One region of the Bradyrhizobium sp. CCGB20 genome, then DNA from elsewhere that is predicted to be linked to it. Evidence: predicted binding sites of a transcription regulator. Region 1 holds the regulator's gene; the other holds the start of a gene.

Evidence for each region. Region 1 encodes PhoB, which activates phosphate uptake and scavenging genes when phosphate is short. Its sites were predicted from a motif close to TGTCATNNANCTGTCAT; they were not measured.
Region 2: the regulator PhoB is predicted to act here: its motif matches at 3,526-3,542, upstream of NLM15_RS06405 (YdcH family protein).

Annotation. Positions count from the first base shown of each region.
Region 1 is NZ_JANADN010000001.1:8,929,381-8,934,965, forward strand. It holds gene NLM15_RS42120 (Hsp33 family molecular chaperone) at 1-139, opposite strand, end outside; gene argF (ornithine carbamoyltransferase) at 418-1,341, opposite strand; gene NLM15_RS42130 (aspartate aminotransferase family protein) at 1,341-2,543, opposite strand; gene NLM15_RS42135 (GcrA family cell cycle regulator) at 2,999-3,511, shown strand; gene phoB (phosphate regulon transcriptional regulator PhoB) at 3,742-4,449, opposite strand; gene phoU (phosphate signaling complex protein PhoU) at 4,464-5,180, opposite strand; gene pstB (phosphate ABC transporter ATP-binding protein PstB) at 5,192-5,585, opposite strand, start outside.
Region 2 is NZ_JANADN010000001.1:1,373,882-1,379,466, forward strand. It holds gene NLM15_RS06375 (5-(carboxyamino)imidazole ribonucleotide synthase) at 18-1,124, opposite strand; gene purE (5-(carboxyamino)imidazole ribonucleotide mutase) at 1,121-1,609, opposite strand; gene NLM15_RS06385 (GGDEF domain-containing protein) at 1,751-2,452, shown strand; gene NLM15_RS06390 (hypothetical protein) at 2,455-2,706, opposite strand; gene NLM15_RS06395 (hypothetical protein) at 2,728-2,946, opposite strand; gene NLM15_RS06400 (YdcH family protein) at 3,075-3,281, opposite strand; gene NLM15_RS06405 (YdcH family protein) at 3,627-3,809, shown strand; gene NLM15_RS06410 (NAD(P)/FAD-dependent oxidoreductase) at 3,982-5,085, opposite strand; gene NLM15_RS06415 (EAL domain-containing protein) at 5,288-5,585, shown strand, end outside.

The DNA.
Region 1 (5,585 bases):
GACCGAGCCGCACCAGGCGCCCGCGCACGTCCAGCGCGTCGACCTCGTAGGGCAGCACAGCGTCATCGATGGGAACCGCTGATGGTGCGCGAACCGGGCCTTCGAGCCCGGTATTCATGTCAGGGGATTGGGAAACCATGGCGCTCTATCTGGGGTCGGAGGGCGGGAAATGGAAGGGGCCGCTGGGTGGTGTGTTCCGATGCAGGTTGAACCGTACCAGGCCGCCTCAAATTCAGTGTCGTTCCGGACAAGCGTAGCGAAGCGGAGCGCCGATCCGGGATCCATAACCACAGGCTACAGTTTGGCGAAGACTGTTAGCCTCGGCCAGCCTGCCACAAGAGAGCTTCCGCGGTATGGGTCCCTGCGTTCGCAGGGACGACAGCTCTATGTGAGGTCGGCAGCCGGCCTCCGACGAACCTACTTCACCGCGTCGAAACACCAGGCCAGAATGCCCTTCTGTGCGTGCAGGCGGTTTTCGGCCTCGTCGAACACGACCGATTGCGGGCCGTCGATCACCTCGTCGGTGACCTCCTCACCGCGATGGGCGGGCAGGCAGTGCATGAACAGCGCATCGGGCTTGGCCAGCGACATCAGCTTGGCATTGACCTGATAGGGCTTGAGCACGTTGTGACGGTGCTCGCCTTCCTTGTCGCCCATCGACACCCAGGTGTCGGTGACGACGCAGTCGGCGCCATGCACGGCGGCCTCGGGATCGGTGCCGAGCACGATCGACGCCCCGGTCGCCTTGATGAAGTCGCGCATCACCTTCTTCGGTGCGAGCTCGGGCGGCGTTGCGACGTTGAGCTTGAACTTGAAGCGCTCGGCCGCATGGGCCCAGGACGCCAGCACATTGTTGTCGTCGCCGGTCCAGGCCACCGTCCGGCCCTCGATCGGGCCGCGATGTTCCTCATAGGTCATGAGGTCGGCCATCACCTGGCAAGGGTGCGAACGGCGCGTCAGGCCGTTGATGACCGGCACGGTGGCGTTTGCCGCAAGCTCCAGCAAGGCCTCGTGATTGAGGATGCGGATCATGATGGCGTCGACATAGCGCGACAGCACGCGCGCGGTGTCGGCAATGGTCTCGCCGCGGCCCAGCTGCATCTCGGCGCCGGTGAGCATGATGGGCTCGCCGCCGAGCTGGCGCATCGCGACGTCGAACGACACGCGCGTGCGGGTCGAGGGGCGCTCGAAGATCATCGCCAGCGTCTTGCCTTCGAGCGGCTTCACGGGCTGCTGCGCCTTCTGCTTCGCCTTCATCGCGGAGGATGCGGCGAGCATGCGCTTGAGCTCCGACAGCGGCAGCTCGTTGATATCGAGGAAGTGCTTGGGGGAGTTACTCATCAGCTTGCCGCCCGCTTGGTGCCCGCAAGCGCAGTGCAGGCGCGTTCGAGCCGCCCGACGCTGTCCTCGATCTCGGCTTCGCTGACGATCAGGGGCGGCAGGAAACGCACGACATTGTCGCCGGCACCGACCGTGAGCAGTTTCTGGTCGCGCAGCGCCGCGACGAGATCGCCGGAGGGCACCACGGCCTTGATGCCGATCAGGAGGCCTTCGCCGCGCACTTCGCTGACGACGTCGGGATGACGGTCGATCACGGAGGCGAGCTTCTGCTTGAGCAGCAGCGACATCTTCTGCACGTGATCGAAGAAGCCGGGCTTGAGCATGACGTCGAGCACGGCGTTCGCAGCCGAGATCGCCAGCGGGTTGCCGCCGAAGGTTGAGCCGTGCGAGCCGGGCCCCATGCCGGAAGCCGCATCCGCAGTCGCCAGCACCGCGCCGATCGGGAAGCCGCCGCCGAGCGCCTTCGCCAGCGACATGACGTCAGGCGTGACGCCGGTGCGCCTGTGCGCAAAGAGATCGCCGGTGCGGCCCATGCCGGTCTGCACCTCGTCGAACGCGAGCAGCAGGCCCTTCTCGTCGCAGAGCTGGCGCAGCGCCTTGAGGAAGGAGGGGGTCGCCGAACGCACGCCGCCCTCGCCCTGGATCGGCTCGATCAGGATGCCGGCGGTCTGCGGACCAATCGCCTTCTTCACGGCCTCGATGTCACCGTGCGGGATCTGGTCGAAACCGTCCATCGGCGGACCAAAACCTTCGAGATATTTTGCAGACCCCGTCGCAGCCAGCGTTGCCAGCGTGCGGCCGTGGAAGGCGCCCTCGAAGGTGATGATGCGATAACGTTCCGGATGCCCCTTGGAGAAGTGATGATGGCGGACCAGCTTGATCACACCCTCCAGCGCTTCAGCGCCGGAATTGCAGAAGAACACGAAGTCCGCGAAGCTTTCGTTGCACAGACGCGCCGCAAGCTTCTCGCCATCCGGGCTCTGGAACAGGTTCGACATGTGCCAGAGCTTGGCGGCCTGCTCCTGCAACGCCTTGACCAACGCAGGATGCGCGTGGCCGAGCGCATTCACCGCCACGCCCGAGGTGAAATCGAGATAACGCTCGCCGTTGGTCGCGATCAGCCAGCAGCCTTCGCCGCGCTCGAAACCGAGGTCGGACCTGGCGAAAACGGGGAGCAAATGCGGCGCTGCGCTGTTAGTCATGACGATCACTTGATTGTTGCGGACGGTGTGAGCGTGCATTGCGCAACGCACCATTGACCGGCCCGGAAAACGAAACGTGCCGCCTTTTAAGGGCGGCACGCAGGACCATCTTATGCCTGGTGAAACGGGTGTCAATGCCGCCTGGAAAGCCTCGCGAAATGCTGAATCCGTAGTCTTGCGGTGGTGATTTTGCGTATTTTCGCGACGGAACATGTGGAAGCGAGTCGGCGGACTCTTGCGCGTGAGTCACGCCATATTGTAGCGTTTGGCTTGTCAGATACGACATCTCGTGCAGCAGTTCTGATCCTCTAAGTCCTCATGTACCGGCGTAAGCGTTCGGGCGCATCTGGCGCGCCCGGCGAGCCTTAAGGGATTCTGACGGCACGGGTTTTTCGAAGCTTAGGCATTCGCTGTGCGGCCCCAGGATGGCAGGCGCCGGCGGAGGAAAGGGTGCAATGACGGTTTTGACCTGGTCAGATGATCGCGTCGAGCAGCTGAAAAAGCTCTGGGAGGCCGGACTTTCGGCCAGCCAGATCGCCGCTGAGCTCGGCAACGTGACCCGCAACGCGGTGATCGGCAAGGTGCACCGGCTCGGCCTGTCCGGCCGCGCAAAGAGCCCCTCGTCCGCAGCGCCCCGGCCGCGCAAGGCGCGTCCCGCGCAGCACATGATGCGGGTGACCCGGCCGATCGCGCGCGGCAACACCGCGCTGGCGCAGGCCTTCGAGGTCGAGGTCGAGGCCGAACCGGTCACCTACGACAACGTGGTGCCGATGAGCCAGCGGCTGTCGCTGCTGGAGCTGAACGAGGCGACCTGCCACTGGCCGGTCGGCGATCCCTCGAGCCCGGATTTCTTCTTCTGCGGCGGCAAGGCGCTCTCCGGCCTGCCCTACTGCGCCCAGCACTCGCGCGTGGCGTATCAGCCCGCAGCGGATCGCCGGCGCGCGCCGGCGAAGCCGGGTCCACGCTGAGGTCATCAGCGCGCGGCCAGTGGTCGCGCTAAGACGGTTCAACAAATCGGATGTCGTCCCTGCGAAAGCAGGGACCCATAATCCCAAGGCGCACTTATCCCGCGGGATGGTCACTCCGAGTCTTCGCCAAACCACTCTTTGTGGTTATGGGTCCCTGCTTTCGCAGGGACGACACCGGAGAATGCGGCGGCAGCCCGCTGGATCAGTCTGCCAACGTCACGCCGCAAACCCTACGCCTGCTCTGCCTTCGCAAAGCGATCATCGAGCGCGTAGCCGGCGCCGCGGACGGTGCGGATCGGGTCCTGCTCGCGGCCGAGATTGAGCAGCTTGCGCAAGCGGCCGATATGTACGTCCACGGTACGCTCGTCGATATAGATGTCGCGGCCCCAGACGCTGTCGAGCAGTTGCTCGCGCGAGAACACCCGGCCCGGATGCTCCAGGAAGAACTCCAGCAGGCGATATTCGGTCGGACCAAGATCGATCGGCCGGCCCGAGCGCGCCACGCGGCGCTTGTCGCGGTCGAGTTCGATGTCGCCATAGGCGAGCACGGTTGCGAGCCGCTCCGGGCTTGCGCGCCGCAGCAGGCCCTTCACGCGCGCCAGCAGCTCGGGCACCGAGAACGGCTTGACGATGTAGTCGTCGGCGCCGGTCGCAAGTCCGCGCACCCGCTCGCTCTCCTCGCCGCGCGCGGTGAGCATGATGATCGGGAGCTGCTTGGTCTCCGGGCGGGTACGAAGCCGCCGGCACAGCTCGATGCCGGACAGTCCCGGCAGCATCCAGTCGAGCACGATCAAATCGGGGATGTGCTCCTTGAGACGGGTGTCGGCGTCGTCGCCGCGCATCACCGTCTCGACGTCATAGCCGTCGCCTTCGAGATTGTAGCGAAGCAGCTCGGTGAGAGCTTCCTCGTCCTCAACCACCATAATGCGTGCGCCCATCGGGTCGTCGCTCCTTAAGTATTCGGAACCGTCGTGGCGAAGGTCGTCATGTCGCCCTTCGGCCGCTTGTCGGTGATCGCCTGTCCCTCGATCATGTAGAACACGGTCTCGGCGATGTTGGTGGCGTGGTCGCCGATGCGCTCGATGTTCTTGGCGCAGAACATCAAATGGATGCAGAACGAGATGTTGCGCGGATCCTCCATCATGTAGGTGAGGAGTTCGCGGAACAGCGATGTGCAGATGGCGTCGACTTCCTCGTCGCCCTTCCACACCGCCATCGCCGCCGGCAGGTCGTGCGCGGCATAGGCGTCCAGCACCGACTTGACCTGCTGCTGCACGAGGTCGGTCATGTGCTCGAGGCCGCGGAACAGCTTGAGCGGATGGAAATCGGTCTCCAGCGCCGCGACGCGCTTGCCCATGTTCTTGGCGAGGTCGCCGATGCGCTCGAGATCGGTCGCGACGCGCATGGCACCGACGATCTCGCGCAAATCGACAGCCATCGGCTGGCGGCGCGCGATGGTGAGCACGGCGCGCTCCTCGATCTTCTTCTGGAGTGCGTCGAGATCGGCATCGATGGCGACGACGCGTTGACCGAGCGCGACGTCGCGGCGGATCAGCGCGTCGACGGAATCGACGATCATGCGCTCGGCGATCCCGCCCATCTCCGCGACCAGGCGGGTGAGTTCCTGGAGGTCGGTATCGAAGGCCTTTGCGGTATGTTCAGAACCCATGTCCCGTCTCCTCAGCCGAACCGGCCGGTGATGTAATCCTGCGTGCGCCGGTCGGTCGGCGACGTGAAGATCTTGCTGGTGTCGTCGAACTCGATCAGCTCGCCGAGATACATGAAGGCGGTCTTGTCGGAGACGCGCGCCGCCTGCTGCATGTTGTGGGTGACGATCGCGATCGTGTAGTTCTCGGACAGCTCCTGGATCAGCTCCTCGACCTTGGCGGTCGAGATCGGGTCGAGCGCCGAGCAGGGCTCGTCGAACAGGATGACCTCGGGCCGCACCGCGACCGTGCGGGCGATGCAGAGGCGCTGCTGCTGGCCGCCGGAGAGCGACAGGCCGGAGGCGTTGAGCTTGTCCTTGACCTCGTTCCACAGCGCGCCGCCACGCAGCGCCTTCTCGACGCGGTCG
Region 2 (5,585 bases), 7.6 Mb from region 1:
CATGCGCCGCGGTCCCGCTACTTGTCCTTCGCCGGTCTGACTTCGGTGACGTGGCCCATCTTGCGGCCGGGGCGCGGGGTGCCCTTGCCGTAGATGTGCACGGTCGCGCCCGGGACGGTCAGCCACTTCTCGTAATCGTTGATCTCGTCGCCGATCAGATTGGTCATGGTGACGATTTCGCCGTGGCGCACGGGCTTGCCGAGCGGCCAGCCGGCAATGGCGCGGATGTGCTGCTCGAATTGCGAGACCGACGCGCCGTCGAGGGTCCAGTGCCCCGAATTGTGCACGCGCGGGGCGATTTCGTTGACCAGCACCTTCGGCCCGGTGCCGTTGGCGAGCACGAACATCTCGACAGCGAGCACGCCGACATAGTCGAGCGCGCTGGCGATCTTGCCGGCGATGCTGCGGGCCTCCTCGGCCAGCGCATCCGGGATCGGCGCGGGCGCGCGGGATATCTTCAGAATGTGGTCGCGGTGCTCGTTCTCGGTGACGTCGAAACATTCGACCTGGCCCGTGGCCGAGCGCGCCGCGATCACGGAAATCTCGCGCTCGTACGGAATGAAGGCTTCCAGGATCGCCGATTTGGTGGCGAGGCTGGTCCACACCTTGGCGATGTCGTCGCCCTCGCGGATGATGGCCTGGCCCTTGCCGTCATAGCCGAAGCGGCGGGTCTTGAGCACGGCCGGAAGGCCGATCCTGACGATGGCCTCACGCAACGAAGCCACCGAGGTGACATCGGCGTAAGCGGCCGTGCCGATGCCGAGCCTTGTGACAAAATCCTTCTCGGCGAGCCGGTCCTGGGTGGTCTCGAGGATCTTGCGGTTGGGCAACACCGGGCGGCGCGCGTCCAGCACCATCGCGGCGGCAGACGGCACGTTCTCGAATTCGTAGGTGATGACGTCGACGTCGTTGGCGAACAGCTCGAGTGCTTCGACGTCGGCATATTCGGCGCAGGTCGCGTTCAGCACGACGTCGAAGGCGGGCGAGTCCGGGTCGGGCGAGAAGACCTGGCAGCGCAGGCCGAGCCGCGCCGCAGCCATGGCCAGCATCCGCCCCAATTGTCCGCCGCCGAGGATTCCGATGGTGTCGCCGGGCTTCAGCGTCACCTGCTTTGCGTCAGTCACGCCTTGTCCTCCGGGCGCTCGGCAACCGCCTCGGTCTGCGCCTTGCGCCAGGCGACAAGGCGATCGGACAGGGCCGGGTCGGACAATGCGAGCACTGAAGCCGCAAGCAACGCCGCGTTGATCGCGCCGGCCTTGCCGATGGCGAGGGTGCCGACCGGGATTCCCGCAGGCATCTGCACGATCGAATAGAGCGAATCGATGCCCTTCAGCGTCCTCGATTCGACGGGAACGCCGAGCACGGGCAGTTCCGTCAGCGCCGCCGCCATGCCGGGCAGATGCGCAGCGCCCCCCGCGCCGGCGATGATGACCTTGTAGCCCGCGGCCTTGGCGCCCTTGGCGAATGCAAACAGCCGGTCGGGGGTGCGGTGTGCCGAAACGATGCGGGTCTCGGCGGCAACGCCGAGCGCTGCGAGCGTGTCGGCGGCATGCCGCATCGTCTCCCAGTCCGACTGGCTTCCCATGATGATGGCGATAGGCGCGGTCATGACGTCAATTGTGCTCGGAAAACAGAAAGATAGGCCAGATTAACGGTTCCGGCCGGTGGCTCGCAAGGCGGTGGCAAGGAGAAGGGAATGCACTATCCTGTCTTGGTGAATCCCCGCAAGCCTTCATTGAGCAGGATGCCCATGAAGAAACCAAAAAGGGCAAGCGCTGCGAAGGCCAAAAAGGGCCGGAAAACCAGCGTCAGCCGATCCAAAGCCGCCTCCAGGCGCCCGGCCAGGCCGGCGCGGCGCGGCGCGTCGGCCGCCGACGGCGCCAAGGCGACCATCCGTGGCTTGCGGAGCAAGCTCAAGGAGGCGGAGCGGCGGGTCGCGGAACTGGAAGCTGCGGCCGACACCGATTTCCTGCTCGAGATTCCGAACCGGCGCGGCTTCGAGCGCGAGCTCGCGCGCGCCATCGCCTACATGAAGCGCTACCGCGCCAGCGGCGCGCTGATCGCACTCGACGTCGATCGCCTGAAGCCGATCAACGATTCCTTCGGCCATGCCGCCGGCGACGAGGTGCTCAAGGCGATCGCGGCCACCCTGACGCAGCAGGTCCGCGCCTCGGACGTGGTCGGGCGGCTCGGCGGCGACGAATTCGCGCTGCTGCTCTGGAATCTCAGCGAGACGGATGCCAAGGCGAAGGCCGCGGCCTTCGAGCAGGCGATCGACGAATTGTCGTTTAACTTTCGCGGTCAGCACGTGACCGCGGGCGCTTCCGCCGGTGTCGCGCTGCTGGGGGCGCAGTCCGATGCAGGCCGCGCGCTGGAGGAGGCCGATGCCGCCATGTATGTGCGCAAGGCGCACCGGCGGCACGAGCCGGGGATCAGGCTGGTCAGCAACTGATCTTATAGCGTGGCCAGATCTTCCGGCACGTTGCCGAATTTGCGCAGCAGCATGGCGTCGCCGAATTCGCCGGTCATGGGATCGCCGCTGCGGCTGAACGCAACCGCGCCGATATGGCCGGCACCGTGCGCCAGGATTTCGGCGCGCCGCAACGCGGCCGCCGAGCTCTGGCATTCCTCCGCGGCGCCCGCGACCGGCGATCCGTCGGCATCGATCAGGAAGGGCATTGCAACGTAGTAGGTCACATCCGACATGGCGTTGCTCCGATGTTGAACTCAGGCGGCGCTGCTGGTGCTCCGGATCTTGCTGCGCGAGGCCTCGGGAATGCAGCCGGCCGAAATCGCCGCCTGCAATTCTTCCAGCTCGGCTTCCAGATATTCGTTGGCCATGATCAGCGCCTTGATGGTGCTGCGCAGATTGCCGTCGCACATCGCGATCGCCTGATCGCAGGCCTGTTCATAATGGCTGTTGTCGAGAAGGGCGGTTGCCGACATCTGCGTTTGTCCTTGGGGGTTCCTGGGTGTTTCCTGGCGCGCGTTGGGATGCCCGAATGTTCCTATTTTGTTCTTTTCGAGTCAAGCGGATTCGCGTGTGGCGAGCCGCTGCGAAAAGGGCTCGCGGATCAGGCGATGATGTCCGGCGTGATCTGGTCTTCGATGAACGCGATACGGTCGCGCAACAACAGCTTGCGTTTCTTCAACCGCTGTAACCGCAACAGGTCGGGGGCGGGCGATTGATGCAACGCATCGATCGCCGCATCGAGATCTCGGTGTTCCTGCTGCAACCGGGTGAGCTCGGCTTCGAGCTCACGCTCGTCTTCATTGGTCATGTTTGCGGTGGCCGAAAACCGGATAGCGTGAGATTCAAGGCTGTGGATGCCTGTGGAAATTATCGTCCTTGCGCGCCGTGATCGCAAGCGATCTGCGACCCTCGCGCGCCGATCTCCCGCAACATATTTCTGCGGGCCGCTGCGGCGCTTCGCGAGCGCATTGATATCATGGATTTTTCAGGCGCGGTTCCTTAGTTGCGCGTCATTACATTGGTCACGCTTCGTTACATATGAATTTTCAAAAATGACACTGCGACGACGGATATCCATCGACAGAACGAATCGGTGATGTACACTTCGTCGTCCGGATCGAATCCAAGGTTACCCCTACCGAGGAGGTTTCGAATGACAATTCAGGCACATCTGGTTGAATTGGAGCGGAAGCACAAGACTCTCGAAAATGAATTACACGAAGCTCTTGTGCACCTTTCAACGGACGACCTGCAAATTGTTGAGTTGAAGCGACGGAAGTTGATGGTCAAGGACCAGATCGAGCGTCTGAAGCAAACCGGCGACACGCTCCACTAGTAACCCCCGTAACAGTGTCGAGTTGAACGTACCCTTTCACGCAGGGGTGAGAGCTATTGCACTCATCCCCTGCCGAAAGGTGCGCGCCGTGCAAAGCTATTTGTGCGGCGTGTTTTTTTGTCCGGACGGGTTTTCCTGACGCACACCGGTAGCCGCTTCGCTCGAAATCGCTCTAGACGTTTGCGAGCTCGGCGACGTGATCCGCGATCGCGAGCGATGACGTCAGTCCTGGCGATTCGATTCCGAACAGGTTGATCAGGCCTTCGACGCCGTGATCGCGCGGGCCCTGCATCAGAAAATCCTGCGTGGCCACCGCCGGCGGCACGATCTTCGGGCGAATGCCCGAATAGCTCGGCATCAGCGCGCCGTCGGGCAGCGTCGGCCAGTATTTCCGGATCGCCGGATAGAAGCGCTCGGCGCGTGATGGATCGACCTCGTAATTGATCGTCTCGATCCACTCGACGTCGGGGCCGAAGCGCGCCTGCCCCGCCATGTCCAGCGTCAGATGCACTCCGAGCCCGCCTGGCTCGGGCACCGGATAGATCAGGTGCGAGAACGGCGCCCTGGCATTGCAGCTGAAGTAGTTTCCCTTGGCGAGATAGGCCAGCGGAATCCGGTCCATCGGCATGCCGTCGATGTGGCGTGCGACACTTGTCGCCGAGAGCCCGGCGGCGTTGACGAGCAGGTCGCATTGCAGCGTCATCGGCGCTTCGCCGCCGGCCTCGATCTCGATCACGCCGCCGGCGGCCTTGGCGCGGATCAGCGGGGTGTGAAACGCAAAGGCAGCGCCAGCCGCCTCGGCCTCGCCGCGCAGCGAGAGCATGTAGGCGTGGCTGTCGATGATGCCGGTCGACGGCGACAGCAGCGCGGCATCGCAGGCGAGCGCCGGCTCCAGCGCGCGTGCGGCCTCGCCCGTGAGCAGCTGCATGTCGAGCACGCCGTTGGCCTCGGCATGCGCCTTGATCGATTGCAGCTTCTCGGTCTCTTTCGCGCTGGTCGCGACGATCAGCTTGCCGCAATTCTTGTGCGGGATGCCGCGCTCGCCGCAGTAGCGGTACAGCGCGTGCTTGCCGCTGACGCACATGCGCGCCATCCAGCTCCCGGCGCGGTAGTAGATCCCGGCATGGATCACCTCGCTGTTGCGCGAGGAGGTGATGGTGCCGATGGCCTCGGCTTCCTCGAGCACGATCACCTCGCGCCCGGCCTGGGCGAGCTTTCGAGCCACTGCGAGCCCGACCACGCCGGCTCCGATGACGACGCAATCGACTTTATCCATGGTTGTGCAATGCATCCGCTGAAAGCGCCGGTGGCGTCAGGCCTGAGAATGAGGGCGCGGGTCCGTTTTGCATTAAGGAACCATTTATCATGTCAGGGCAATTGCCGTATTTGGCGCCACATTTTTCTGTTGCGCGTACAGGCGTTTACCCGATCCAAACCCGTGAAGCCAGACAATCCGACGTTGAAATCGCGGGTGGCTGATGGCTGAGAAGAACTGGCACGAGGGCAGCACGCTTCCGATTGCTGTGCAGGCCGTCGTGGGCCTGGGCAGCGCGGTCGCGCCTGCGCGCGCCTTTGCCCTCTCGGACGGTCTGGCCCCGGCGAGCTATCTCGGCACGCTCGATCCCAACGTGGTCTGGGAAGCCCTGATCGGCGGCATCGTCGTCTGTGCGTTCCTGGCCGCGATCGCGCTGTGGATCCATTCCTCGCTGCGCCGGACCAGGCGCTTGCAGTTGCGGCGCAACGCCTTCGTCTCCTCCGCCATGAACAATCTCAACC